4 regions of the Paenibacillus sp. FSL H8-0317 genome follow, and region 2 is predicted to be linked to each of the others. Evidence: riboswitches for the same ligand, from Rfam matches in the RefSeq annotation. Region 2 holds a riboswitch; each other region holds the start of a gene.

The links. Region 2 has a riboswitch for cyclic di-AMP ahead of MHB43_RS07320 (hypothetical protein). Riboswitches for the same ligand answer to the same signal wherever they lie in the genome.
Region 1: linked by a shared signal. The riboswitch ahead of MHB43_RS11265 (C40 family peptidase) and the one ahead of MHB43_RS07320 (hypothetical protein) in region 2 are both predicted to bind cyclic di-AMP.
Region 3: linked by a shared signal. The riboswitch ahead of MHB43_RS00150 (ubiquitin-like domain-containing protein) and the one ahead of MHB43_RS07320 (hypothetical protein) in region 2 are both predicted to bind cyclic di-AMP.
Region 4: linked by a shared signal. The riboswitch ahead of MHB43_RS00530 (C40 family peptidase) and the one ahead of MHB43_RS07320 (hypothetical protein) in region 2 are both predicted to bind cyclic di-AMP.

Annotation. Positions count from the first base shown of each region.
Region 1 is NZ_CP150294.1:2,372,391-2,379,835, forward strand. Features, by position in the region: gene MHB43_RS11235 (glycosyltransferase family 4 protein) at 2-1,132, shown strand; gene MHB43_RS11240 (hypothetical protein) at 1,268-2,323, opposite strand; gene MHB43_RS11245 (xanthine phosphoribosyltransferase) at 2,528-3,109, shown strand; gene MHB43_RS11250 (hypothetical protein) at 3,207-3,536, shown strand; gene MHB43_RS11255 (hypothetical protein) at 3,656-3,874, shown strand; gene MHB43_RS11260 (carboxymuconolactone decarboxylase family protein) at 4,016-4,345, shown strand; gene MHB43_RS11265 (C40 family peptidase) at 4,419-4,883, opposite strand; cyclic di-AMP (ydaO/yuaA leader) riboswitch at 4,889-5,020, opposite strand; gene pelA (pectate lyase) at 5,439-6,401, shown strand; tRNA gene MHB43_RS11275 (tRNA-Leu) at 6,580-6,664, shown strand; gene MHB43_RS11280 (carbohydrate-binding protein) at 6,810-7,445, opposite strand, start outside.
Region 2 is NZ_CP150294.1:1,622,964-1,630,408, forward strand. Features, by position in the region: gene MHB43_RS07295 (hypothetical protein) at 1-127, opposite strand, end outside; gene MHB43_RS07300 (hypothetical protein) at 155-358, opposite strand; gene MHB43_RS07305 (urease accessory protein UreF) at 625-1,326, opposite strand; tRNA gene MHB43_RS07310 (tRNA-Leu) at 1,770-1,852, shown strand; gene MHB43_RS07315 (glutathione peroxidase) at 2,003-2,482, opposite strand; cyclic di-AMP (ydaO/yuaA leader) riboswitch at 2,855-3,029, shown strand; gene MHB43_RS07320 (hypothetical protein) at 3,145-3,543, shown strand; gene MHB43_RS07325 (HAD family hydrolase) at 3,877-4,560, shown strand; gene MHB43_RS07330 (Nramp family divalent metal transporter) at 4,697-5,992, opposite strand; gene MHB43_RS07335 (organic hydroperoxide resistance protein) at 6,390-6,809, shown strand; gene MHB43_RS07340 (zinc ribbon domain-containing protein) at 7,020-7,265, shown strand; gene MHB43_RS07345 (hypothetical protein) at 7,365-7,445, shown strand, end outside.
Region 3 is NZ_CP150294.1:29,302-36,746, reverse strand. Features, by position in the region: gene yabG (sporulation peptidase YabG) at 1-532, opposite strand, end outside; gene rsmA (16S rRNA (adenine(1518)-N(6)/adenine(1519)-N(6))-dimethyltransferase RsmA) at 592-1,494, opposite strand; gene rnmV (ribonuclease M5) at 1,499-2,044, opposite strand; gene MHB43_RS00150 (ubiquitin-like domain-containing protein) at 2,200-3,384, opposite strand; cyclic di-AMP (ydaO/yuaA leader) riboswitch at 3,658-3,911, opposite strand; gene MHB43_RS00145 (TatD family hydrolase) at 4,153-4,923, opposite strand; gene MHB43_RS00140 (HD domain-containing protein) at 5,257-6,534, opposite strand; gene MHB43_RS00135 (AbrB/MazE/SpoVT family DNA-binding domain-containing protein) at 6,852-7,106, shown strand; gene rsmI (16S rRNA (cytidine(1402)-2'-O)-methyltransferase) at 7,373-7,445, opposite strand, start outside.
Region 4 is NZ_CP150294.1:105,305-112,749, reverse strand. Features, by position in the region: gene MHB43_RS00540 (M1 family metallopeptidase) at 1-1,642, shown strand, start outside; gene MHB43_RS00535 (hypothetical protein) at 1,653-2,504, shown strand; cyclic di-AMP (ydaO/yuaA leader) riboswitch at 2,750-2,887, shown strand; gene MHB43_RS00530 (C40 family peptidase) at 2,891-3,361, shown strand; gene MHB43_RS00525 (GNAT family N-acetyltransferase) at 3,716-4,210, shown strand; gene MHB43_RS00520 (cytochrome c) at 4,361-4,717, shown strand; gene rbsK (ribokinase) at 4,795-5,778, opposite strand; gene MHB43_RS00510 (4a-hydroxytetrahydrobiopterin dehydratase) at 5,823-6,119, opposite strand; gene MHB43_RS00505 (hypothetical protein) at 6,150-6,275, opposite strand; gene MHB43_RS00500 (hypothetical protein) at 6,370-6,663, opposite strand; gene motA (flagellar motor stator protein MotA) at 6,897-7,445, shown strand, end outside.

The DNA.
Region 1 (7,445 bases), 750 kb from region 2:
GGTGAGATTGCTGCAGGCGCTTTTCTTTCCTCCGGAGCAGCCCGGAGGTGTATCCTCTATGATTCCGTATATGCAAGAGAGATTTACAACCCCGAGGTGGGAAATGGATCTATTCTCGTTGCCAAAGCGAATTCGCAATAAGGGCAGAGAGGAAGTTCAGTTCGAAACGTTTGATTGGACGGAGTATCAGGATAGTCCTGTTGTCCAAAAATATATTCAAACTTATCGTGATTATCTATGGTGGACCAAACTGCGTATTCAGAAGCCCTATGATCTGATCCATGCCCACCACCCAATTGCAGGACTTGCGATGAAAACGGTTTTCCCGGATACACCCCTCATTCAGACGATACACTCCAGTTATGAACGAGAATTAATCCTTAATGGACGCATTGAAACGGATGGACCGGAGCATCGATTCCTGCTTGCGATATATGGTGAGCTCGAACACCAGGCAGAGCGCCTCTTAACGGTGTCGGATTCGTTCCGTCGTTATCTGGTTCCCTACGTGAAGGAACCTGATGTCATCGGTGTGATTCCCAATGGATTTGATGAGAAGCGGTTTAAGCCGATTCCTCATGATAATGCGATACCACAACTGGTCACGGTATGTCGGCTTGTTCCGGCAAAAGGGTTGGATATTCTTTTCAAAGCTTGTGCGGAACTGAAGGGCCGAGGTCATGATTATGTGTTACATATTATTGGAGATGGACCGATTCGTCCTGATCTGGAAGAATTGGCGCAACGATTAGGGATCTATAATGAGACCATTTTCTATGGTTATACACTGCACCCTGAGGAATTCATGCCATTCTTTGATATTTTTGTACTTCCTTCACGGGCAGAAGCATTTGGTTCTGTCTTCGCTGAAGCGGCGCTGAGTTGTCTTGCCCTTGTGGGTACGGATGTAGGTGGAATACCTGAACAGATCGAGAACGGTAGCAATGGGTTGCTTGTACCGGCAGAAGATCCTTCTGCATTAGCTGAAGCGCTTGAAAAAGTGATGCTGGACCCGGCTTATCGTTATGAACTTGCCCGTTCGGCGTGTGAAAAAGCCAAAACACATTACTCGCTTGGCAGATCGGTCAATGAGTTAAAAAAGATGTATCTACAGTTTCCTAGCAAAGCTTAAAACGTAGAGCAAAAAGTGCGAGCCGCTGTGATAAACAGCGGCTTTTTGTCATGTTTAAGGAAAGAGTACCTGCGATGACTTGTGGTTATGAGGCAAACAGATGCTCATATTCATGAAGTACATGGACCGTGAGATTTATATATTGTTGCGTCTACGAAAGGCGCCCCAGCGGTTCAGTACCAATTTGGCAGCCCAGATTAATGCCATACTTCCAAAGATGGGGTAAAGGATGGACAGCAGGGAACTGAATCCAAACTGACTGAGTGAGTAACACAACATCATAATGGTTAATGTAATGAAACGGGGATGGACACGTATATGTTGGCTGAGTTGCAAGGTCATTCCATAGATATCGGCTACAAAGGTACTGAATATTTCCATGAAAATAAGGGATACATATACAGATTGCACTGCCCATCCAAGTTGAAAGGCAATGCTGCCCATCGGGATTTCGAATTGAATGATGCCGGGCATTTGGGCTGACATGGCAAAATGAGCTGCCATCAGCATGAAACCTACGCCAATTCCACCCAATACTCCACCCCACTTCAGCACATTCCGACTACGAATCTGGTTACCTACAGGCACAAGAACAGCTTGAGCCAACACCAGATTGAATGAAGTATACAACAGTGGAGACAGCCACACTTGAATAGGGTTTGAATCTGTCGTCAGTGTGATGAATCGGGAAGCACCTGGATGATGGATGGTACTGGTGATCATGAGCAGAGATAACAGGAGCATCATGGGCACGACAATGCTATTCATTTGTAGGATGGCCTGAATGCCTCGACCGAGAAGCAGATATGACCCTACAAGTGTGACGATCAGACCTGTCTGATAATGCAAACCCAGATGTTCAACAAAAACGGAACCTGCTCCGGCAAGCATGACACTGTTCACGCCAATGAGAATGAGAAGGGTCACCCAGGTGATCCATTTGCCCGCCTTGTGGCCGAATAAATGTTTGTTCAGATCCTCATAAGAGCGGGAACCGGTATCGTGAGCGATCAGCATCATTTTGGTACCTAACCAGACAAAGAGCATGGTGGATAAGCCTATGGTGACGGTGGCCCATTTGCCATACTGGGTAAAAAACTGCAAAATTTCCTGCCCTGTAGCGAAGCCAGCTCCAACAACCGTTCCGATGTATGTAAATGCGATCTGCAGCACCCGAAATGCCTGTTTCATGTGTTTCCCCTCTCAGGCCCCTGTATAGTTTGGACATGCGGGTACCATGGTACAAGGTATGCTTGACCCACGAAAGTCATGACAATCGATAATGAGCTTTGGCTTGAATTGTGTCTCAAGGACAGCGCCCAGGCAATTTCGCTTGAACTTATAGATAGATATATGATACTTTTACCTCATAGGATAGGCTTGGGAGGTCAAATCATGGAATTATTGAAACAACGAATTTTACAAGAAGGTGTGGTTATCTCGGATCAAGTTTTAAAGCTGGATGGTCTGTTGAACCACCAGATTGATCCTGCATTAACGATGGAGATGGGACGTGAGTTTGCTGCCCGTTTTCGTGAAAGTGGAGTAACTCGTGTAATCACGGTAGAATCCTCAGGCATTCCGGTTGCGTTTGCCGCAGCTTATGAACTTGGGGTGCCCCTTGTATTCGCCCGTCGCAAAAAAACACTTCTGGCTGATCCTGATGCTTACTGTGAACGTGTACCGTCCTTTACCAAAGGAATTGTAACTGATATTATGGTATCCCGCGAGTTCATTCATGAGAATGACCGCATTTTGTTCATTGATGATATTATTGCCAATGGAGATGCCGCTCGTGGCGTCATCAAAATTATCGAGCGTTCCGGTGCGGAACTCGTTGGATTCGGCGTTGTGGTCGAGAAAAGTTTCCAGGCAGGAGCACGCACAATTCGTGAACAGGGTATTCCGGTGGAAGCCTTGGTACGCATTCGTTCCCTGAACGATGGTACGGTACAATTTGACGATAACGAAATGTGACATTTTAAAGGAATAGGGCCTATTTTTTGAACTATGCCTTTGCATGACCGCGGATTTCATTTATAATGGGGTTATGTTAGGGAGAGGAGGCAACACCATGGGGAACCAACTGGCAACAGAACAATTTTTTAATGATAAGCTGGCGGAATCGAAAGTTCATTTTGAACGTGCCCTGGATTGTAAACATACGGAATTCGATGACCTTTATCCCTATATGATTGAACATCCTCAATTTTTCTGGTACAAACGCTATGTTGCCTGGTCAGAATTACTGACGATTGTAGGCTTGTGCGAAGAGTTGTCCTTCTCTTGGAAAGAACAATTTACACCGCATCAAGTGGAGTACCTTGAAGAACGTGTGATGTCCGCCAAAGTGCTTGATTTTTGGTTTGAGAAGAACGACAGCAAAGAGCACGCGCAGCGGTAACTTTCAGTCGGGACATAATTTCGAATGACATGACAGTCCAATACAGTCACGTGAGACCTAAATGACTTTTCATTTAGGTCTCTTTTTGTAAATAAATTTGAAATATAGGAGCCATGAAGATGATTAGTGATACAGAATTGGACGCTCTGCGTCTGTCAGGTGAGAAAGTTAGAGTAGTACGGGACGAGCTGGAATCGAACGACGTGAAGGGGATTGTGGTTGCCTGGGATGGCGAGCAGGTACTTATCCGTCGTCAGAATCGACGTGTCGTTAAGCTGGACCGAGGTTACAGCTATCAGCTGTTCAGCGAGCCGCGCCAGAGTCCACTTAGTGAGTAACAGCTTATAATTATGGCAGAGCCATGAGCGTTAAATGTTTGGAATTACCATGATTTCTTGGCATAATTGACTCATTCGGGAGAGAAGATAGGTACAGTGAGGAAGATCTGTAACTATAGCCGAGAGGGTGTGCTACAAGCGATGACATTGATGAATGATAAAGTTCATGCCTACAAGGATCAGATTGGAGCATTAAGCGATGTACTGCCAGGTGTGGTGAAGTCATATCATGAGTTTACCGGAGAATGTTTCCAACCTGGCGTGATTGATGCGAAGACAAAACAGCTAATTGCGCTTGGGATTGGATTGTTTGCCAACAATGAGGTATGTACCTTCTACCATGTAGAAGAAGCCCGTGCTAAGGGTGCAACAGATCAGGAGATTATGGAGACCGTTGCGGTGGCCGGAGCTGTTGGAGGAGGACATGCACTGTCTCAGGGTGCGATGCGAGTGCAGAAGGCGCTGCATTAGTAAGTAATGCAACATACATTTTTAAGTACAAAAAAGGCATCCGGTTAATAACCGATGCCTTTTTGTATGTGAATTACATTTTACCCAACATTTTATCATACATAAACTGTCCAGTTACCCGACGTGCTGTTACATAGCGGTCATTAAAGTATGGATTCGATAACTTTGTGATGCTTACACCTTTACTGCTGGAGGCATGAGCGAATTGTCCGCCGCCGATATATACACCTGTATGTGAAATGCCTTTGCCTGTTGTATTAAAGAACACCAGATCACCTGTCCGAACATTGCTCTTGGATACAGGCGTACCTGCTTTGGCTTGCTGCTGAGAAGTACGTGGCAATTCAATGCTGTATTTGTTGAAAAGATATCTCATAAAACCAGAACAGTCGAAGCCGGCTACAGTTGTGCCACCCCATTTGTAAGGTATACCTGTCATGTTGTTCACTACGGAGTTGATACTGCTTGCCTCTGTGCTTGTTGCCCCGGATGTAAATAATACAGCTGCTCCAAAAATGGAGATAATCAGTTTTTTCAAAATCAATGTTCTCCCTTCGATGCCTACGGAGTTAGCTAAGGGTTCGGTAGAAGGTTCCCTATATTTCCTATGTATAAGAATAATTCACCCAAATTGGTTCCCCCGTTTTCAAACATGAAACTCGGCAATGAATAATTAAGTTTTTGTAACTATTTGAAACTATATTGCATAAATGCGTAATTGTCAAACCTATTTAAAACCCTTCGTAATACCTCAATGTTAGCGGAATTAAGGTTTTTATATGAAAGAAGGGATCAAGTTTGGGTATCATTCATGACAAAAACGTCATTATTGATTCGTTTAAGACGAATTTGGATAAATAAATAGGTTTGTCATGAGTTAAAAGAACTATCCCGTTATGTAGAATTAGAGAGATTATATTCATTAAGTTGCATATATTGACAAAAATCGATTTTTTGCATATTATCTGATTATCCAATCCACATATTGGATTAAAATTGATTTTATTATGTGATAAATACAAATAAAGGAGGTTTGGGGACGCGTATCATAGGTAAGTAAAAGTGGAAGATTTATAAAAACGAACATAGGAGAGTGTTACATTTGAAAGCGAAGAAAATAATTACTTTTGTCCTGGCATGCACGATGGTGTTCTCGGCAGTTGGAATGGCAGTTCTCCCTGTAGGGACGGTATCTGCTGCGGATGCATCGGGTACTACAGCGAGTATTTCTGATATTTTGAAGAACCAGCTGCCGGATGGAGGTTGGAGAAAAGATTATAAACAGACAAGTGGAGAGTGGGCGAAGTCCACGATCGACAACAAGGCTACATACTCAGAAATTAGAAGATTGGCGAAGGAATTTAAAAAGACGAATGATCCGCGTTACTCCACAGCTGCAATCAAAGGAATTAACTTTTTGATCAACATGCAGTATTCAAACGGCGGATGGCCACAAGTTTACCAAAGCTCCGGATATCACAAGCACATCACTTACAATGATGATGCCATGATTAATGTAATGATCATGTTGGATGAAGTAGCGACACGTAAAGGTGATTTCTCGTTTATCGACAGCACTCTTGCTAACCGCAGTAAAAACTCAGTTGCCAAAGGTGTAGATGCAATTCTGAATACACAGGTTGTTTCAGGCGGTAAGCTGACAGCATGGGGACAACAACATGATTCCAGTTCTCTTAAACCGGCAAGCGCAAGAATCTATGAAGTACCATCACTGACGGCTGGAGAGAGTGTAACGATTGTTAAATTCCTGAAAACCAGACCTGCTACCGCTAAAATTACGGCATCCATTAAGGGAGCTGAAGCATGGTTTAACAAAGTGAAGATTACGGGTTACAAGTATGAAAGAGCAAACGGAGACAGCAAAATTATCGCTGATTCCAAAGCTGCACCGATCTGGGCTCGTTTCTACGAAGTGGGAACGGATAAACCGATCTTTATTGGTCGTGACGGGGTCGTTAAATACAAACTAAGTGATATTGATAAAGAAAGAAGAGGCGGTTATGCTTGGTACGGTAACTGGCCTTCCAAGCTGTAATTTGTATTATGTTTCCGTTATAATGAACCAAACTATTAGCAGTTAAAGGTAAAGCCCGAATCGAAATGGACGTCTGTTTCGATTCGGGCTTTATTGTAATTATTTTCATTGTTGACATGATAGATTCCACATGATATATTATTTCTTGTCGCCGATATTGATCACGGAGATACAATATGCGGTCGTGGCGGAATTGGCAGACGCGCACGGTTCAGGTCCGTGTGGGCTAACCCCCCGTGGAGGTTCGAGTCCTCTCGACCGCATCTAATAAAAATACTCCTTAAGCTAACGCTTAAGGAGTATTTTTTTGCATTTTTTGATATAACACTAACTTTAGACTCGAGTATCCAAGAGGTTAGTGCTTAGCTGCACGTTCAGCAAATGTCTTCCATCAGCCATACGGAACGTTTATTGTGCTGCGGTAACATTAACGCTATCAATATTCGGTCCTTCCGATCCAGTGGTAACCACTTTCAATGTATTGGTCCCCGTGTTCATGGGGACCTGTATTGTTTTTTCAACCCAAGTGGACCAGCTTCCCGTAGCTGGAAAGGGCTCGTTGCTGATGACTTTGGTTCCGTTCACAAAAATGTCGAGGTTCCGAGTGCCGCTTTCCAGCGCATAACGAAACTTTACGTTTTTGGTACTTGTTGTAGTGTTATTAATGCCGTTCCATTGAATGGCCGAACCAGTCATCGCATTGAAGTTAACATACCCGGAGCCAGTGTAACCGGGGTAGATTGTTTCAATGGCAGCTTCCGTAAGTGAGGTTCCGGTCTCTGCTTCATACGTAGTGCCACTGCCTGTATTCCCGCCGCTATTACCGCCAGTAACGTTGGCAACAAACGTTGTTACGCTCTGAGGTGGGAGCTGTGCCGTGAAGGCTCCATTGGATACAGTAAGCGGGGTTCCGCTTGCCAAGTTTCGACCGCTGTCTGTAATCCATGAGGACACAGTGGAGGCATTACCATTCTGCAGAACGAATTTTTGGCTTGTGGCTGAAGTTCCACGGTTAATTGCCACAACGACGACTTTGTTATCACC
Region 2 (7,445 bases):
ATTGACCGAGTCCCTGTTGCCAGGCACGGTTACAACTTTGGATAATCCAATTGTGATCAACGATGATGAGCTGGTGACGTATGGACTGGAACGACAGCCTCTCCAGATCGGATGTAACATGTCTCATGGATGAGACCCTCCTTTGGCAGAAATCTTATCTCAGTTCATCTGGAATATCCAAAATATCAGCGACCAGGTGCCTGAATCGGGTTGCTTTGCGTGTGCCGTGAATGAGATTGGATAAACGATAGGGTGGGATGCCATGCTGTTCGCAAAAAGTCTTCTGGTCCACTTGAAGTTCGGTTAGCCGTCGTTTGATGGCCCATCCGAACGGAGTAACTGGTTTTTTCTTGTTCAAAAGGGTTCACCCCTGGTTAGAATGTAGTATTCAGCCGCCCTTTCTTCATGTAGAATATATAGAAATGCGAGCTGTATGTTTCATTATATACGTAAATTCGTCATCTAACAATTAAAAAAGACGGAAAAAAGTGTATTTTGTGATGATAAATGGCGTAAATACGTAAATAAAACAAATAAAATGACAAAAAACACGTCGGCAAGGAGGTTGCCGCGTGTTTTTTAGTTTGTCTGAATGAAGGGGAGCAGGTATGAGGAGGAAGAGGATTAGGCCCTGTAGGCATGAAGTCCAGCTCCAAGCATATGGAAACTGGGGAAAAACGATTTCATGGACATCGAGGTTGGCTGTGCCAGTCCATCCGCAGCCGAGGCGCTGACGGTCTTCCATTCATTCTCCAGATCTGTGGCCAGGCGGACCATCAGATCCTTGGTTGTATCATTGTTCAGGGGGATGACTTTGGAGGCTTCGGTTATGCAGGCATTCATGGCTGAATGCAGGTAACCAAGGACCGCCTCCTCGACCGGGATATCGAGGTGGTGGTTAATCCAGGCGTGAACAGTGGAGAGGCAGCCAACCGAATCGTATTTGGCAAAGATCTGTTCGAGCTGGCTGAATTCAATCCAGGGGTGCAGAGCGCGTGCGAGTCTGATCAATCGTTTACCCATCGCGGCAGCTTGTTCTCTGAGATCTCCAGGGGTTCGCTGAACATGGACGAGCTTGTCGATCAGAGCTATCCGCCATGTATCCTTGTGATCTGCTGCGGTATAGATGCCTTTAATGGCCATACCTTCAAGACGAACAATGCTGGGATGCAACTGACAACGCATGAATGATTCGAGATCTTCAGCATTACGAATGGTACCCTCCCTGATATGGATATCCATGCCGAAGGAATGGGTGAACCCTCCAACCTGAATAGAGGAATCAAGCAGTTTGACATAATCGAGCAGCTTATTCCCACGGTTCACAATCATTCGCCTCCTGTGTTCGTTAAATGTCACTTAAAGTGACATTTACATTCCTTTTTGTTTGCTTTGTGTTTAAAAATCCGAATTATATGATAGTTATCATCCCATAAATGTCCGCTTTTTGTCAATAGAATCCGTGAAAATTAATGAATTAAATCTGGGATTTAATATTGTGTTATTTTATATAACTTGTTGTGTTATTTATATGGTGAAGTGCAGGGTGGACTATATATAAGGAAGGACTATATATAAATGAATCAATAAGATCAGCTCAAGCCGGAAAAGAGGGGATCAAATCTAATGATATGCAGTTCATGGGTAAAGATGACGAGATTATGCGATTTTTGATGAAATTGCCTAGCTGAAAAAGTAGTATTAAAAAATACTTTACTTTTGGTTCTGGACCCGGTATAATCAATTCTGTTGCCGATTATTTACGACATGCGGTCGTGGTGGAATGGCAGACACGCTATCTTGAGGGGGTAGTGGGCGTATGCCCGTGGAGGTTCGAGTCCTCTCGACCGCATCATATGAACGATTAAAAAGAAGCTTTCCATTAATGGAAGGCTTCTTTTTTTTGTCTTTTTGAACAGTTTGACATCAGAGTTGAGAAAAAAAAGGCCATCCATTACCGGGGCAATGGTGCTCTACCTTCCGGCTACGGGTGGCCAATGTATTATTTTTGCAGCAAGTTCTTGATATCTTCTTCAATCTTGTCCGGTGTTGTTTTGGGAGCATAACGTTTGATTACCTGTCCGTTCTGATCCACAAGGAATTTGGTGAAATTCCATTTAATTGCTTTGGAGCCGAGCAGGCCAGGAGCTTCTGTGCTAAGGTGTTGGAAAAGAGGGTGAGCGCTTGAGCCGTTCACATCAATTTTCTCAAACATGGGGAAACTCACGCCATAATTCATCTGACAGAACTCGGCAATATCGTCGGAAGATCCTTTTTCCTGTGCAAACTGGTTGCTTGGGAAACCAAGCACTTCAAATGGAGCATCTTGAAACTTGTCTTGCAGTTCTTGCAGACCTTTGAATTGAGGGGTAAGGCCGCATGAGCTTGCCGTATTCACAATCAGTAACACTTTGTCACGGTAGTCGGACATTTCAACTTCTTGACCGCGAAGTGTATTCACTTTGTAATCGTAGACTGTCATCTAAATCGCCTCCATTTATTTACTCTTATATCTTCTATTATATTGGTTACAATTAAATATTGCAAAACTAATGTGGTGTTAAAAGAATCAAAACAGGCAAGTTGTGCAGAATACGTGAATGAATTGGGAAGTGATTTACGCCAGAGTGAGAATTAGATAGCCTTGAAGAGATAGATGGAGTATAACTTTGTTGTAAGCGTTATTACGGATGGGAATTGGCAAAAATCTGCCGATTCGGTGATCTGGGCGGACTTTACACCGACATGGCGCGGGTGTATGATTCATAACGTAATTTCAATTTAAACTAAATTGTACCTGAAAAACGAAACAAACGATAATATCGCTCGATCTTATCCTTAAGATATACGAACGATGTTTTAATCGCTGAGTTTCCATTCATTGATGAATGGGAAACGGGGGAACCAACAGAATGCGCTGTCCAGGACAGTGGCATTCATGGGGTGAATTTTCCGGTGACAGCCGGAAATAGGGCGACTCTCGCGCCCGAATCCGTCAGCTAACCTCGTAAGCGTTAAAGGGAGAGGCAACAAGCCGTACGCTGGTTCATGGTGTTTTCGCCATGGATTATTTAAGAAGCGTTCGGGAGGCCTTGGTCCCCCACGCTTCTTTTTTGTTGTCTTTTCACGCCAAGGGAGGAACGAATGATGGATACTGAGATGATCTTAGTGACTGCTCCAAATGAAGCAGGACGCAAATTTATTAAATTGCTGATGTACAAAAAAATGCCGTTTGCCGTTCTAACCAACAGTGCAGGGGAAGAGCGCAGACTCCGTAGAATCGGAGTAGAACATGTCATTCGCATGAACACGGCTGCAGCTCAAAAATGGTTTTTGCCGCAGGGCAGCGTAGGCAACGTGTTTATTTTCGAGAACAGCCTGAATCTGACCTGTCGTTATTTACAGATCTGCCGTTCATGGACATCGAAATCCCTGTGCGTTATTACGGAGCAGAGTCATCCTAAGGGCATCTATCGGGGCATGGGCGCAGACCGGATCGTATATTCGCTCAATGGGGAAGTTGGCTTTCTCCTCAATGGTTAATGCCATCGCTTGTGATTGCTCAGGTGTAAGGTGCCTGTTATAATTGAATGTATCGATAAACGGAAGTTTGAGGAGACTCATGCAGGATGGTGAGTCTTCTTTTTTATGGTTTTAGAGGTTGTTCAAAAAGTCCGCTTTTGATTACGAAGGATGCCTTGTGGCATCATCAGCATCGAATATGAAATTCAGCCGAAATGTCCGTTGCTCACGTAGTTTTCCCTACGCTCCGCTACTCCATTTCTAGCTTCATTCCATCTTCTCGGTACTGAAAACCAGACTTTTTGAACTCGATTAGGATCAGGAATCACCTGTGGCTTACAAGGAGGAATTGGCGTGCCGGATGTAGGTGGATTGAAATGGTTGTTTTTTGATGTTGGAGATACACTGGTGGATGAATGGGAGCCGGTTGATGATATTATCGGACAGTTCGTCCGCGAAGTCTGTGCATTGGGGTATCCGGTGAAGATTGAGGCGGTACGCGAACTGTTCGCGAACTGTTACCAGAGATATGAGCAATGGCCGATGAGAGTGGCGATTCGCACATTCGTTGAAGACGACGGACACCAGAAGCAGATTCAGGACAAGCTGAAATTTCAAAAAGATCTTGAACGTCCTTTTCCATCAGCGGATTACGTCCTTCAGCAGTTGTCACGGCATTATCGCATTGGCATTATTGCCAATCAGAGTCCTGGAACGGAAGAGAGACTGGAGAGCTACGGCTTGCGGAAGTATGTTGATGTTCTGGCATGTTCGGCTGAAGAAGGAGTGTCCAAGCCAGACCCTGAGTTATACGCTGTGGCCTTGAAACAGGCCGGTTGTGAACCGGAGGAAGCCGTCATGATCGGCGATCGGATCGATAACGACATTATACCTGCTCTGAAGCTGGGCATGCGTACGATTCGAATTATGCAGGGTTACGGAAGATTCCAGCCAGAACTATCTGATGACCAACGTGCGGATTGGACTGTTGATTCATTGGATCAACTCCTGCCGTTACTGATACCAAATCAGGATTAGATGATTGTTTACTGGAGTTTGAGTTTTACTATAAAAGAAAACACCTTGCTGTATTGCAACAATAAAGGCTGATCAACTTGGGTATAGCATACCGGAGTTGATCAGCCTTTTTAGTATTTTGTCGATGAGAACGAGATTAGAATAACCGAATCGTCTGAATGATCAGATATACATTCAGCACAACGATAATCGCGGCAATGACCCATGAGATGATTTTGAGCCACAATTTGTTGGCGAATGCACCCATGCTTTTTTTATCACTTGTGAACATCACCAGGGGAATTACAGCAAAGGGCAATTGAAGCGACAGCACGACCTGGCTCAAAATGAGCAGTTCTTCTGTGCCATGTTCTCCTGCAATGGCTGTCACAATTACCGCCGGGATGATGGCGATCAGACGTGTGACCAGTCTGCGCAGCCAAGCCGGAATTCGAATGTTCAGGAAACCTTCCATAACGATCTGCCCAGCAAGTGTACCTGTAAGGGTAGAGTTCTGACCTGATGCTAACAGCGCCACACCGAACAGAATACTTGCAACCGTAGTACCCAATAGAGGTGTCAGCAGATGATAAGCATCTGCGATCTCGGCAACCTGCGTCATACCAGCGCTGTGGAATACAGCAGCAGATACAATCAGGATGGCTGCATTGATGAACAGGGCCAGTGTCAACGCGATTGTAGAATCCATGGTCGAGTACCGAATGGCTTCTTTTTTGCCCTGTGGGGTCTGTTCGATCTGACGGGTCTGGACAATGGAAGAATGCAGGTACAGATTATGCGGCATCACGGTTGCTCCGATAATACCAATGGCAATATAGAGCATAGCCGGGTTTTGCAGAATCTCAACATTGGGTACAAAACCATGGAGAACACCGCCCATATCCGGTTTCGCCAGAAACAGATCAATCCCGAAGCAGAGGGCGATGGTTGCCATCAGCACAATGACGAGAGTTTCCAGAGCGCGGAAGCCTTTGTTTTGCAGTACAAGAATCAGGAGTACATCAACTGCGGTGATGATAACGCCGTATAACATGGGGACGTTAAATAACAGCTTTAACGCGATGGCAGAACCAATGACTTCAGCCAGATCGGTGGCTGCAATGGCAAGCTCACACAGTATCCATAACATCATGACAACAGGCATGCTGAATCGTTCACGACAGGCTTGAGCCAGATCCCGTCCAGTGACGATGCCGAGCTTGCCAGCCAGCGACTGAAGGACAACGGCCATCAGGTTCGATAACAGGATAACGGATAACAAGGTATACCCGAACTGTGAGCCGCCTGCGATATCTGTTGCCCAGTTCCCGGGGTCCATGTAACCTACGGCAACAAGGTATCCTGGGCCTACAAAGGCGAGGAATTTCTTCCACCATGCAGCATTCTGCGGAACTTTCATGGAACTATGTGCTTCTCCAAGGGAAGGGGGCATGCCCGCAGTAGACAATGATTCTCTTGAAGGAGCGTTGAACGGATTTTTTTTACTCATACGATAATCACCTGACTTTGAATTATTGATTTGGAAATATATGCGGGACAACCCGCTCATGATATATCTAAATTTTTATGTTTATTGTTACATTGTACTCCTTCAATTGTTTTTGTCTAGTGCAACTTTTATGTATCAGCACAAAATTTCGGTTCCAGCTTGTAGATGTCCCTTCGTATATTACCCAACCGTGGGGAAAATACAGCCATGGCATTGAAATGCATGAAAATAATAAAGTTGTAAAAGCTGATAAAGATACAAAATTGCGTTTCAAAATGAGCCAGAAGTTTAAATTGAAAGGAAGGCAATAAAAACTATATGGATAAGGGAGAGATTCTTAATGGAAGCTTTATATACAGCAGTAGCGACAGTTAAAGGTGGACGTACAGGTTCCGTGACTTCTTCGGATGGCGTTCTCAAGCATGATCTGAAAATGCCAAAAGAGCTTGGTGGCTCCGGTGGTGAAGGTACTAACCCTGAGCAGCTTTTTGCCGCTGGATATGGAGCATGTTATGAAAGTGCCCTCGCCAATGTAGCACGCAAAGCAGGTGTGAAATTGGAGGATGTGGTCGTTACAAGTAACGTATCCATTGGTAAAGACCCTGCGGATGATGGTTTCCAGCTGTCTGTTCGTCTGGACGTTAGCATGCCTGGTGTAGATCACAGCCAAGCAGAGGAACTGGCCCGCAAGGCGCATGATTTCTGTCCATATTCCAAAGCAACACGCGGCAACATTGATGTTGTTTTAAACGTTGTCTAAGATTTGACTCCCGGCAAGTAAAGGGAACATATAGAGCAGGGTATCCCAGATACCTGATGTTCGACTACAAGGCCCTGCTGGCAATCGGCAGGGTTTTGTGTTGATTATCATATTAGGACATGATGCAGGAGATTAGATGCCAGATCGCGTACTATTTTACATAATTGCACTCCCACTTCATGCTACACATTCCATAAAGGGGGAACAAAGATGAGTATTGAAGAGATGATTGAGCGGCGATTTGTGTGTACGAAATGCAGAGGCACGGATTGTAACATTAAGGAAGTTTCCATGTCAGGAGCAGGCCTGAGCAAGATGTTCGATATACAGCATAATCACTACTTGTTCGTGGCTTGTGCTTCCTGCGGGTATGTTGAAGTATTTGATCCGGATGTCTTGAAAGGGAAAAAACAGGGGCAGGTAGGGACTATTCTGGATATTCTGTTTGGCGGGTAGACATGCGCGAGTTGACATTGATCTGAATTTTCTTTAATATAACTTAGTACTGAGTAGTGTCATTGCATGAACCAAATTTGAATTAAACAGGTGATATCCATGTCTTATAGACCGCGTATTGCAGATTTAGAATTAGCTTATGGTAACAAGGAAGACGGATTGTATGAATTCAAAATGAAT
Region 3 (7,445 bases), 1.6 Mb from region 2:
TACCAAGACTATATAAGTCATAGGGCTGACGTGTCTTTAGGACCCCATCATGACCCGTAATGACTACGATATCCGGACGTACTTTGGGTAATAAACGGTATAGGGTATCTGCCATTGCCGATTCATGGACATATTGTCCCTCTGCGGGCACACGAAGTTGCTCATAGAGATCCATACTTTTTTTCAAATAGTTCGGATCTCCATCCAGATGAAGCACCTTTCCAGGCATTTCAAAATAAGCCGGTTCCTGCTGAGCAGACCAATCCTGTACCAGACCTTCCCGATTCCGCTCAGCCTGTTCCATACGATTCTGCTGCAGACGGGACAGGGTCTGATGTGCTTTAATATGCGCCTGTCTGGTCTTGGCGCTTTGTGGTTCGTAGGGAACCTGTATCAAATCGTCCACCGGGGAATCGGCAATCAGCCGGAACTCAGTCCCTTTAATGACCGCAGCATCCAACTGGAGGCCTTCCACCCGAAAAGTCACATCGCCGCCGTATGACTTCCGAACGACCAAGTCTCCGATATTCATCAACGTAATCACCTCTACCCCATCGTATGGGCAGAGACCCGGTTTGGTTCATTCAAATTTTACAGCGCTGCACGTACTCCTGCTTCCCACATTACGGTGCTGAGTGTGGCATACTCTTGCAGACTCAACGTCTCTCCGCGTCGGGACGGTTGAATACCTGCCTGCTCCAGCAGAATGTCTGCCTGTTCCCGGTTCTCCTTTGTGAAGAAACGTGCCTTCAAGTTGTTTGAGATTGTTTTTCTCCGCTGGGCAAAAGAAGCCTGTACCACTTCGAAGTAGTGTGCTTCATCCGGAATCTCCACTGGTGGTTGCTCGCGCACTTTCAGCTTAATGACAGCCGATTCCACATTAGGTTGCGGAATGAAGACTGTAGGAGGCACAATACACACAAGCTCCGGCATACTGTAGTACTGAACTGCGATGCTCAGACTACCGTAGTCTTTTGATCCCGGTGCAGCAGCCATGCGTTCAGCCACTTCTTTTTGGATCATGACAACAATACTGTCTACCGGCAGCTTCTCTTCCAACAGTTTCATCATGATTGGAGTCGTTACATAATAAGGCAGGTTAGCCACGACACTGACTTTGTCCACGGATGCAAAATCCGTATTAAACAATTCAGCCAGATCAAGCTTCAACACATCCCCATGATGAACACGTACATTCGAATAAGGCTGCATCACTTCTCCCAGGATTGGGATCAAGCGCTGATCAATCTCTACGGCTGTGACAGGACCTGCTACCCGAGCCAGTCGCTCCGTAAGGGCTCCAATACCCGGCCCGATCTCTAACGCACCCTTCGACTCGTCCAGGTCGGCTGCATTAACGATTTTGTTCAGTATATTTTGATCGATCAGAAAGTTCTGACCCAGACTTTTCTTAAATGAGAATCCGTGTCTTTGAATAATCTCTTTGGTTCGCTTGGGCGTTGCAATTTCTATCGTCTCTTCCATATCCTTCATATCCTCACATTCCTTCACGTTCAATTTGCGCTAATGCTGTAGAGAACTCTTCCCGTGTAATCTGAAATACACTGAGACGTTTGTGGAACTGCTTACCGTTACAATAACCGATGCCCAGCAGATTGCCCATCTCCATGCGACGTGCAGCAGCCTGCGGATGCACGATAAGTCCTGCCGCGATCAGGTCCTCCCAATCGATCAGGCTCGGAGCACCTTCGTATGAAGTATGTACGCGCGCCAGAGCATGACGGATCGCCTCAGGTGAGGCATTCTCCACCCCAATGTCCCCTTTACGCGTTGCATCGGCTTCCGGAATGAAGGCATGTTTGCAGCCAGGCACCTTATTCGCAATAATTTTACGAATGCGTTCGCCAGCATGATCCGGATCTGTCAGTACAATGACTCCCCGTCTCTCCTGAGCAAGCGCAATCCGCTTCAGAATGCGTTGGTTGATTGCTGATCCACCTGTTTCTATTGTATCGGCTTCAACGGCCCGACGGATAGCTACCGTATCGTCACGGCCTTCCACCACAATGACTTCTTTTATCATGTTCCATTTCTTCCTTTCTAACGCAAAAAGAAGAGGAATATCCTCTTCTCTGCCAAACGGCGGGGGAGACTGAATTCAGACTCCTCCGCCGCATATTCCGCATGAATCATTCATGCAACTATTTTATAGCATTCCCATTTCAAAGTAAAACGATTTTAGTTCGCTTCCGGCTTCACCGGACCGATCACGTAGACCGTCTTGCCTTTCTTACGTCCAAAATTCAGGGCATGCTTCACACTGTCATAATATACATCAATTTTGTTGCCTTTAATGGCACCGCCTGTATCTTCCGCACGACGGAATCCCAGACCTTCGATATATACCCACCAGCCAATTGGAATGACTTTGGGATCAACCGCAATGGTGCGACCTTCCGTTACACGAGTACCGGAAGCTGTTTTAGTACCAATGCCAGGCTCTTCGGAAGAGTAGGCAGTCATGGATACATTTTTAAGTACTTTGGAGTATTTAAAAGAAGTCCCGGATACGGTAATCACTTTGCTGCCCGAGGCAGATGTTTTCTTCGAGTTCGTTGTTGTAGCCTTTTTGGTTGTTGAAGTTTGAGCCGATACGGTCTGAATCTCAGGTTCTTTCACAACCGGTTTTGCTTTGGTGCCGACAGCGATCACTTTATCTACACGATTATTCGCGACAGATTTGCCGACCATTTTTTTGGAGACCAATTCTCCATCCTGAAATACCTTTTCGATATGCTGTACAAGTGTGCCTTCTTTGCCGTTTACAACGACACGGTTATCCCCTTTGTACAAGCTAGGGTCAGCCGTTTTAATAACTTTGTAAGCGATCGGTTGCTCTACTTCCACTGTACGCTTTGTTACGCGCACTACACGGATCTTCATCTCCGCTTTGATCGCAGTTCCAAGCGCCGGATACACTTTATCATTACTTTCAACTTGAATACCTGATTTTTGAATTGCATCTTCTACCGATGAATCGGTTGTATACAGAGTCTTGGTGTCTCCGTCTGCCGTAATGTTAACTGGAACGGCCCGCTCAATAACGATTCGGTCTCCATCTGTAATCGCCCCATTCATGGACATGGATACCTTATCGTGAGGGCTGACTGTGATCGACTGCTCCTCCAGCATTTCCTGAAGCATTCCTGTACGAGTCTCTACCACCTGAGCTTTGCCATCAATAACCAGCGAAATTTGTTTCCCGGCCTGACCGTAAACGACTAACAAGATCATGATTGTAAGCGCAATTGAGAAAATCGCGATCAATGCCATTTGACGCATGTTCTCATGCTTCCACCGCAACGCGAAAGACTTACTGGATGATCGTGACTCATGGGTCTCTTCTGGTTGGAATGTGCCCACTTCTCCGTCCTCCTTCATAGCCTCGCCGTCTAAAGTAATGCATGATGTCTTTGACGTGACTATACCAAATTTTCTACAGAACACAGATTGGACCAACATAATCCGGTTCTGCACCATGAATCAATCTTCGCAACATGATGTCATCCTCCTGAATACCTACCGTATGATGACAATATTTCTTTTATTCAAAAACAAAAAAGCCAAAGAAAGAGTGTAAGAGGAACTCTTTCGTGGCTTCCGAATGATTTTGAATATCGGAAATTCATGCACGAGGTTGCCTCTCTTTTTCCGCTTGCGAGGTTAGCTGTCGGGTTCGGGCGAAAGAGAGCCGCCCTATCTTGGGTCACCCGCTCATGGCGGACGCCCTTGAATTCACCCCGAGACCCAAAGAAGAAATCAAATACGGCTTCGCAGTTCCCTTCGCTGCTTTTGGGTCAGCGAACGTTGCGCATCGGCCAAATACACCGATGTTTAAGCCCTATTGGTTCCCCCGCTCTCCGTTAACGGAGACTCAGCGAGACTGATTCATGAAAGTAATGTTGTTTCATCGGAAAGTGTCCCTTTGTTCATCCCCCGAACATCTGTCCATTTTTCCGCACAACAATTCACTGAAAAGATGATATCCTGTTTTGATGCATGTTGTAAAGCGTTGATCAAGTACGTTTTTCTGAATATTTGGTTAAAATATTGTAATATTCTTGATTTATTTGGATCAAAGGGCAAATTAACTCCGCTTACCTGCCTTTTTCACCTCATTTACTCGTTTTTTTAACGAATTCCAAATCGTTCCATGGCATTTTTGGTTGTTATTGCAGCAATTTCCTCCACCGAAATGCCTTTAATTTCCGCAGCTGCCTCTGCAACCAGACGTACATGCGCTGTCTCATTTCGCTTCCCACGATAAGGGTGAGGTGTCAAATATGGAGCATCTGTTTCAATGAAAAACCGGTCCATAGGAACCTTCTCCAGCACCTCTTTGGGCTGCTTTGCATTTTTGAATGTGATTGGTCCTCCGAAGGAGAGATGGAAGCCCATATCGAGACAACTTTTTGCTGTTTCCCAGCTGCCCGAGAACGAGTGCATCACACCACCAACCTCACCCGCTTTCTCTTCACGCAAAATTCTTATGATATCCTCATGTGCATCCCGATTATGGATGACAATCGGCATCTTCACTTCACGCGCCAAAGCAATTTGTTGTCGTAATACGCGATGCTGTATTTCCTTTGGTGAAGTGTCCCAGTGATAATCCAATCCAATCTCACCGATCGCAACCACTTTTTCATGCTTGCATAAAGATGCAATCCACTCCAAATCGTCCTCCTGCATTGTGATCGCATCTACGGGATGCCACCCTACAGCTGCATATATAAAATCATATGTTTCAGCGAGTTTCATTGTGGTTGGAATCGTCTCCCGATTAAAGCCAATGTTGATCATGCGACCAACTCCTGCATCCACAGCACGCTGAATCATGTCCTCGCGGTCCTCGTCGAATTGTGGTGCATCCAGATGTGTATGTGTGTCGAACAGCATCATGTCTGTATCTCCCTTCATGTCGAAATAACGACTATCTTCTTTTTGAAAATTCAATTTGTAAATTCCAATAATTTAATGACTCGTACATAAAACATTTTGGGTAATCTGTGTATTACATCATCACGTTTGTTTCTTCACAACTACAATATATAGAAGAGATACAGATATTCTGATCTATATATTGCTGATTAGGCTCATTCTACCTACTTGCATTTACAAAATTATGTCGATCTACATATACTCCCCATTAAAGCAGATTACTGTATCATGAAAAATAGCTCTTTTAGAAAGTGTTTTGATATCAAAATTCTTCATCGGATTATACCCACACAATTACAAGAAATAGGGGCGTATATGTGACGGTAATTCGTGAATAATCGCATCCACCTTGTTTTGCGGGTAATACAAATGATGTTTCCCTCGGTGAAGCCCACTGATGGAACGGACAATGTCAGATACTTCTGACAACTCACGTAAATTGTCCTGTCGATCCAGAAGAAGAATCTGCTTATCTGTGGATTCATCCGGACGAAACACATCATACGGATTATCCGAAGGAAAATCAATTTCAAGATCATATTCGGGATCGAGGCCAGCCTGTACAAAAGCTTCCCGAATCTCTTCCATCATTGTCAAGTCGACCTGTTCGAGCTCTACATACTTATATAACTTGCGATCCATAAAACGTTCGCATAACTCACTCAGAACAGTATCGTCCTCCTTGCGCCACTGCGTAAATGCCGTCTGAATTAATGCTTCATCCAACTGTAAATATTCATCTACGGATAATTCTCCTTCAAATAGTTGAGGGAGTGGATCAATCATGAAGCGGAATTGAAAACCATGTTGTAGGAGTGTTTTCGCTCGCTTGAATATTTGCCGCAATATAATTTCAGAACTACGAGTTACCGGATGGAAGTAAATCTGCCAATACATCTGATACCGAGACATTAGGTAATCCTCCACAGCATGCATGCCTGACTCCTTGACTACAATCCGCCCATGATAAGGACGCAGCATCCGAAGGATACGATCAAGGTCAATCGTGCCGTAATTTACACCTGTAAAATAGGCATCCCTGAGCAAATAATCCATTCGGTCTGCATCAAGCGGACTGGTCACCAAGTTCACAACAATCGGCTTTTCATACGTTTTTTGAATGACAGACGCTACTTTCTCAGGAAAATCAGGAGCATACCGTCTTAAGATCGCCCCTACTTCGGTATCACCTGTAATAATGCGGCAAGTCCAATCTTCGTGATTCATGTCAAAAGCTTCCTCGATGGAGTGAGAGAATGGCCCATGCCCGAGATCATGAAGCAGAGCTGCACACAGAGCTACAATCTTTTCTTCCTTCGGCCAATCCGAATAATGACTTCTTTCAAATTGAGAGATGATCTTGCGTGTGATCTCATAAACACCTAGTGAATGTGAGAACCGACTATGCTCTGCTCCGTGAAAGGTAAGGTAAGAAGTACCCAGCTGACGAATCCGGCGTAAACGCTGAAATTCCGGGGTGTTAATTAACTGCCATATAACCGGATCTTGCACGTGGATATAATTATGTACCGGATCTTTGAATACTTTCTCTTCCGTTAAACGTTGTTCCATGTCGACTCACTCCTTTAATTTCTTTTATATTAACGCTTTGAGCTCTACGGTTCACCTAGGATTCGACACAACATGACGAACTTTGTCGAATTAAGTAGTTTTGTCGTTTTCCAAATCGACAAAGCTGACATTGAGGTTTAAATGCGAAAAACAGCTTCCAATCCCTTACCACCCGTAACCTTGTGAAAAACAGCCTTAATTTTAAGCTAATTTTAAGGTTGACTGATTTGGGAATCGTTGGTATGATGAGTATCATAAAACATAAAATAATGTCGAATAATGACAATGATAGTTAGCTGAGAGGAGCACTGATTATAATGATGAAATCAACAGGTATTGTAAGAAAAGTGGACGAACTGGGACGGGTAGTTATTCCAATTGAATTGCGCCGTACGCTCGGTATTGGTGAAAAAGATGCTCTGGAAATCTACGTTGACGGCGAGCGCATCATGTTGAAAAAATATGAGCCTGCTTGTATCTTCTGTGGTAATGCAGAGAACGTTACTTACTTCAAAGGTAAAATTGTTTGTAACGAATGTATTTCCGAAATCCCTGCACCTGTAGCAAAATAAAAAATACAGGTATACTGGACTTATCTAAATTGTTATTTCTAACCTTTTTAATATTCCTTAATGACCTTCCCGGTGTGAACCCCACCGAGGAAGGTATTTTTTTGCCTTGTTATGGGTTCCATTATCCAAAATAATTCTGTCACACGAGAACCGGAAGAAACGATGAAATTTTTTTGAGTCACTCTGCTCTTTTTAATATTCCACTAAGGTTGGTTATAAGCTTCTTTTCAGGTTATGTTCCCCACAACAGAAGATATTTGGTTAGATTACTGCTCAATTAATGCATTATATACATCACGCTTCGTCAGACCGCGATCAGTAGCCGTTTTTTTCATTGCA
Region 4 (7,445 bases), 1.5 Mb from region 2:
TGCTGACACCACCTTTATGAAGGAATCCGGCGGAAAGCTTCGGGGTGATGTCATGCCTACCAATGGTTACGGCTCCATGAACATTACCGAAATGAAAACGGAGGACGGGCTCTCTCTGCTGCACCGGATGCAGTATGTGCAACCAGATGACGGAAATATCAAGGACACCACCCTCATTAAAGTACGCCTGCCCAAACCCGTCAAAGGCGGGGAAAGTATCACACTCCACACCCGATTCGAAGTGAATCTGCCAAAGATTTTTGCCCGGATGGGAACTGCTGATCATTTTGTCATGGCAGGTCAATGGTTTCCCAAATTAAGTGCCTATGAACCTGTAGGCAGGCGTGGACGAACAACAGAAGGCTGGAATCTGCACCAATACCATGGCAATTCAGAGTTTTACGCCGACTTCGGTATATATAGTGTGCGTATTCGGGTGCCTGAAACATACAAAGTGGCTGCTACCGGATTTCCGACGCAGCAAGCCGTGATGAAGAACGGAGAAAAAGTCTATCAATTCTACGCCGATGATGTGCATGACTTCGCATGGGCAGCCTCACCCGATTTTGTGTACGCAGAGGAGCCATTCTCCGCACCCAATGTGCCTGGTGTACGAATCAAGTTATATCTGGACCCAGCTCATCAGGATCTGAAAGAACGTTATTTCCATGCTGCGAAGGCCGCTCTAGCCAATTATAGCAAATGGTTTGGCCCGTATCCTTACGCTACCTTATCCATCGTAGTTCCACCCAAAGCGGGGAACGGTGCTGGAGGTATGGAATACCCTACGCTAGTTACGGCCTTTGGAGCCGATGACACTACGCCAGGTTATGACCTGGAACGTACCGTAATCCACGAGATCGGACACCAGTACTTCTACGGCATGGTTGCCAGCAACGAATTCGAGGAGGCCTGGCTGGATGAGGGATTCACCTCTTATGCAGAAGACAAACTGATGGAGCAGGAATACGGATTGATTCCGAATCTGCCGGTACAATCGGGACTGATTACGTCTCCTTCATCCTTAACACAAGAATCTTGGAAGTTCGATTCACAGAATGAGTACGCCGCCAATGTCTATACACGTGGCAAGCTTGTATTGCTTGGTATCGAACATCAAGTCGGTGCCAAAAAGATGGAACGCATTCTCTCTACCTATGTGAAGAAATACCGCTTCAAACATCCCACTTCGGCTGATTTCCAGAACGTTGTGGAACAAGTGACCCGCACTTCCTGGTCTGATTATTTTGATCAATACGTCTATGGTAACGGGATGGCTGACTTTGCTGTAGAGAAGATTCGTGTTACGCCCGTACAGAAAGACGGTCAAACATTGTACGAGTCATCCGTGACGATCGCAAAAAAGGGCAGTGATTACAGCGCCGTTCCTGTTCGCATTGCTTTTGAAGACGGGCATATCCTCACCAAGCAATGGAATGGACAAGAAGATCGCATCACGTATAAATTAACTCACACATCCCCCGTATCCTGGGCCATGACCGATCCCCTGTACTCGATCGTGCTGGAGAACCGCCATATGAACAATTTCCTGAAATCCGGACTGGATGAGCAGGCAAAGTCCCGCTGGAGCATGAGTGTAACCAAACTAATAGAAGCCATATTCGGAGGTCTGTCATGGTGAGGTGGAAACGGTGAAAGCGAAAATACGTGAAGGCTGGTTTCTCGTCCGTCAGCATATGTTCATTGCCGCACTCTTATTTCTCTATCAACTCATTTGGGGATATTTCTTCTATCGAATGGTACAGTCGGCGGTCATCCCACTACTCCTTCGCTATCCAGATGCTGATGCCGGTGAGCTGAGTACACTTTTGTTCAAAATGGAAAGTCAACTTAACCTGTCTACCCATCCGGAGGTTCATCGTTATCTATGGATTCTAGGGGGCATGCTGCTAGTTCGCATGTTGATCAGCCCCCTCATTCAGGCAGGACTGCTCTACTCACTTCAGCACTTTAATTCTACAGAAGAGCGCATCCCCTTTGTCCGCGGAATCAAAAATCTGTGGAAACCGATGCTGCTTCTCCACACTATACGTACATTATTGATACTTCTGCCCGCCTACTGGCTCATACCGAAGCTCTACTCCATTCTCATGGACGGATTTCATTCCCTTCAATTACTGTTGCCTGGTATACCTTATGTTGCTGCCTGGATTGTATATGGTTGGATCATCCACCATGCCATACTCTACATGCAGTTCGGTGTGTCGGCACCAGAAGGAGAAGGCGGGGCTCACGGTACCCTCAAAGCACTCTGGATTGCAATGCGTCATCTCATCGCTGTAATCGGCATTGCACTCCTGCTGGGCGGAGTACACCTGCTCGTCTTTGGGGCCTTCACTTCAGCCTCATGGTTATTAACGGGACTTACCGGACTTATACTACAACAGACGTATCCACTTGCCAGATGTCTATTGAGTCTGTGGAAAATATGCAGCCATTTTCGATTATGGCAGTCCAAAATATCCAAAGGTGAGAGCAGATAGTTTAAAAATTGTTACCATCACATGTTAAACTCATGGCCTAAAATGCACTTATAAATAGGCAAACCTCAACCTTTCCCCGTCAAAGGTCGAGGTTTTTTTTGCTAAATTTGTTGCTAAACGTTGCCAAAGCCGTACTCCTCTGTTACAATAATCGCAGTGAGTTTTTAGTAACAACTTTGTAATCTTTACATTCATATTTGTAACTACTTAAAATTAAATCGTCATTTCTTGATTTCGCAGGTGCATAACTAGCATAGCCAAATTCCTGGCACCTGGGAAGCGGGGGAACCAGTTATGGGTGAATTGATCTTGCTACAGAGGGGTCATAGGGGACCTTCAACCGAATCCTTAAGCTAACCTCGCAGGCGTTGGAAGGGGAATATCTCTTGTTCAAGAAGAAATTAACCGCAGCTGTACTTAGCATCACATTCGCATTATCACTTGGTGCAGGTAGCGCATTCGCAGATTCAAAGATGGACACAGTAATTGATTCAGCAATGGGAACTACATACAAAAGTGGGGGAACAACGCTTAACGGCTTTGACTGCTCCGGATTTACACGGTATGTATTCGACAAGTTGGGTATTGATTTGGCACGCCAATCCAGTTCCCAATTCGACATGGGCGATTCCGTATCCCGCATGGAAATGAGAGCTGGGGACCTGGTGTTCTTTAATACAACAGGTAAAGGCGTATCTCATGTAGGAATCTTTGTAGGGGATGGAAAGTTTGCACACTCCTCTTCTTCCAAAGGCGTTACGATCAGTGCATTGAGTGAAAACTATTGGGCCAATCGTTATGTTGGCGCGAAACGGATTATGAGCACGGACGCATATGAATCACTGGCCCTTGACTAGGGACAAGCTGAGCAACATGATGCTGTAACCATTAACCATACTGGAACGAAGCAAGAAGCATAACAGAACCGCCCGGTACATTCTCCGCAGGAATGTATCCGGCGGTTTTTTTGTGCTTCAATCCTTATTCATGTTGCAAGTTATACTCGGGGCATATCCTGCGACATCAACAGGTTCATTTTGCGTTCGTTCGTCCGTGCCCTTATGATGTTTTTACCCATCCCGTTATAATATAAACGAAATTACCGGAACTTTTGTTTCATTTTTTTCTAGGGAAGGAAGACTTGCTAAATGAACATCACTTTTGTAGAGTGGACAAAGAGTTCTGTTTCAAGGAAAGGAGCATGCAGGTGTATGAAGGAAACCCCTGTGACGTTTCACGTTGTACCCATGCGAGAAGAACATGCGGAGCTTATCTGCAGTTGGCAGTATGATCCGCCTTACAATATCTACAGCTGGCTCCCCTGGGAGCAGATGAAAGCTCTGGAAGTCGAATTCGGAGATGCACAGCTGCGGCAGGAGCAATATGCAATCGTCCTGGATCAGAACGATCGTATATTCGGGTTCGCTCAATACTTCCCACTTCAAGGGGTAACCCGGATTGGCCTTGGCATGCATCCAGAGCTGTGTGGTCAGGGTCAAGGGACAGCTTTTGTCACTGCCATTGTACAGGAAGCCATTCGCCGAAATCCCACGAATGAGATTGATCTGGAAGTACTCACTTGGAATGCTCGTGCCATTCAAGTCTATCTGAAGAGTGGATTTGTCACCCAGGATACATACGAACGACAGACCCCAAGCGGCTTGAAGCCCTTTCACTGTATGGTTTATGAAGGGCCTCGCGGTTAGAATCCATTGCAAAACAACCAAATTTGCCCCTTGTTATGTGATTAGTTCAAAAAATTCCCACAAAATGCTATGATGTCAGTACAGGTTCCGTTATAATGATATGGATAGTTTCAGGTTAGATGATCTTTCATTCTGGAGGGGACATAAGGGATGCACAAATGGATCATGAGCGGAGTATTTTTTGCAGCATGCGCTTTAGCTATTGTTTTAATGTTTACGCTTCCAGGGAAAGAAGAAGTGGCTGAAGAAGCCAAACCAACCATGCCGGAAGTAACATTGGATGCCGGACAGGCTGAGGCACTGGTCAAAGCCAATTGTATCTCCTGTCACGGGGATCAGCTTCAAGGTGGCGTAGGACCTGCTCTGGCAAACATCGGCAGTCAGGATGATCTGGAGAAGATCTATTCTACGATTGTCAAAGGTAAAGGTGGTATGCCTTCCTTCAAGGGCAAACTGCAGGATGAAGAGATTGCAAATATCGCCATGTGGCTGTCAGAGAAGAAATAATCTCTGCACGAACTACATAATGAAGAGGCCCTTAATCCCCTTTTGGGAGAATAAGAGCCTCTTTGTTATACCAATTATTAGGCATCTGCCGCGTGCTCAGCCAGAAAGGCCTCAACTTCACTTGCGGACGGCATCCCGGACTGGGCGCCGAGCTTCGTCACGGATAACGCGGCCGCACCCATGGCGAAGCCTACGGCCGCGTCCAAAGTCTCACCGCGCGCGAGGGCTACCGCCAGCGCGCCGTTGAAGCAATCGCCCGCGCCGGTCGTATCGACGGCGCTTACGGCGTAGCCGGGCGCACGGCACGCGCCGGCACGCCCTGCTTGTACGCGGCCACCAGGCGCCGCCGCGTATACAGCCCCCTCGGGGCCGAGCGTCGTGACGACAGCGGCCCCGAGGGATGCGGCGAGCTCTGCGACTGCCGCATCCAGGTCTTCCGGCCGGAGATGATCCCGGCCGGTAAGCACGGCAAGCTCACTGCGGTTCGGCGTGACAACGTCGACGCACCGCAGGAGCTCCTGGGGCAGACCCGGCACCGCGGGAGCCGGGTTGAGCACCACCAGTGCGCTGCCTTCAGCCGCCAGTTGGGCGGCGCGGGTAACCGCTGGCAGCGGGATCTCCAGCTGTAGCAGCACCGCTGCGGCTGCAGTCAGGCTTTTTACCGTATCCGCCTCTTCCAGCATCTCAGGCACCACTTGCCCATTCGCACCAGGAATAACAATAATCCGGTTGTCTCCCCTAGAGAGCCAAATGGACGCCGTCCCTGTAACCGTGTCTTCCAATACGCGAACCTGCGAGGCATCTGCACCACTTTCCGTCAGACTGTGCAGCAGACGTTCGCCAAAACCGTCCGATCCCACCGCACCAATCATCGTAGTCTGTCCACCCAGACGCGCAGCAGCAACAGCCTGGTTGGCCCCTTTGCCACCAGCGAGATAATGCAGTTCCTCACCGCTCACCGTCTCTCCCTCTTCCGGAATCATGTCTGTCTTCACCACGAGATCCATATTGAGACTGCCTACGACAGCAATGAGAGGTTGTTTCTGATTATAGTCTGACATGTATGGTTCACTCACTTCTGGCCGCGCGATAATAACTGACCTCGTTATTCCGACCTCATTTTGTCATAAGCTTCGTTATATTGTCCTGCTTCCTTGATATCTACAGATGTGATACCACCCGCATCCCATGACGTCAGACGCAGCGTAACCGTTGTATAGTCAATCGTAATAAAAGGATGATGATTGAATGCTTCCGAGATCGCAGCGACCTCATCCACAAATGCAATCCCTTTCATGTAGTTGGAGAACACGAATTTACGTACAATCCACCGTCCCTCTTCCAGTTCCCAGCCTTCCAGCCTCCCTAGATGAGCTTCGACTTCCTCTTGCGAAAAAACCATGCGTTATCTTCCTCCCCATAGGATGGTACATTACAGACGTATGTCCGTATAACCACCGACACCTTCGGTGCGATCAACAGCAACCTCAAAGGCCAGGCTCACCGCCATGCGGTTGGCCCATTTCACGACTAACATCTTACCACGGACAAGCTTCAAAATCCAATCACCTACATGGCATAGAACCAATAACCATAAGGCTTTGAGGAAAACTCCAGTTCCATTTATACCCCTGAAAATGCATATAAACATACTAAATTAAAGGTACAAACGTCAACTCTTCTTCCCCGATCAAAATATGAATGCGGTGCTGCTCCTTATCATGGATGACCACGCCACTTCCAACCGGAATAACAGACTCCTCGCCCAGCGCATAGAACAAATCCTCCGCCAATGCCTCATCCACTTCAAGTTGGTCAGTTGCAGCCAGTCTCTCCCACTCTTCCGAGTCCATTTCAAAGAAAACATACCGATCCGGTATGCGCCCGATTGCCGTTGTCAGATCTGTCAAAATTCCTTCATAATCCCGTCCATGCTTTACGCCCATTGGCTTTTCACTCCTATTCGGCCCCTAAGGAGCGGATTTGATCTTATTATACCTGAAAATAGCCCTTAAAAAAAAAGGCCTTCTGGTCGATAAATACATATATGACCGTTTTAACTGTTTTAGCAACCGTAAGGAATGCCTAACATTGAACGGATTGCGGCCAAAAATTCGTCCGGAAGCCCGAACACGGCCGCTTGAAAGGATTCAATTTTATCTCATGGATGAGGTGTATGATGAACATTTCAACGATTATTGGACTAATTTTGGGGCTGGTCTCCCTTGTATTTGGTATGTTCTTGAAGGGTGCGCCCTTAATCAACCTGGTTAACAATCCCGCAGCCTACATTATTATCTTTGTTGGTACGGCAGGAACCATCTTTATCGCATTTCCGATGTCTGAAGTTAAAAAAATCCCTAAGCTTTTCGGGATTGTTTTCAAAAATCAAGTACTTATTGATCGCGTATCCCTGATCGGCACATTTATGGATTGGGCTTCCACTACCCGTCGTGAAGGTTTGCTTGCACTGGAATCAAAAGTAGAAGAGATTGACGATCAGTTCCTTCGTGGCGGTATGCGTATGATTATAGACGGCAACGATCAGGAATTTGTAAGTGATGTACTCATGGAAGATATTCATGCTACAGAGGAGCGCCACCGTGGCAGTGCCTTGATCTTCGCTCAGGCGGGGATGTACGCACCAACGCTCGGGGTTCTCGGGGCCGTTGTAGGTCTCATCGCAGCACTTGCCGATCTCAGTGACATGGAGAAACTCTCCCATGCG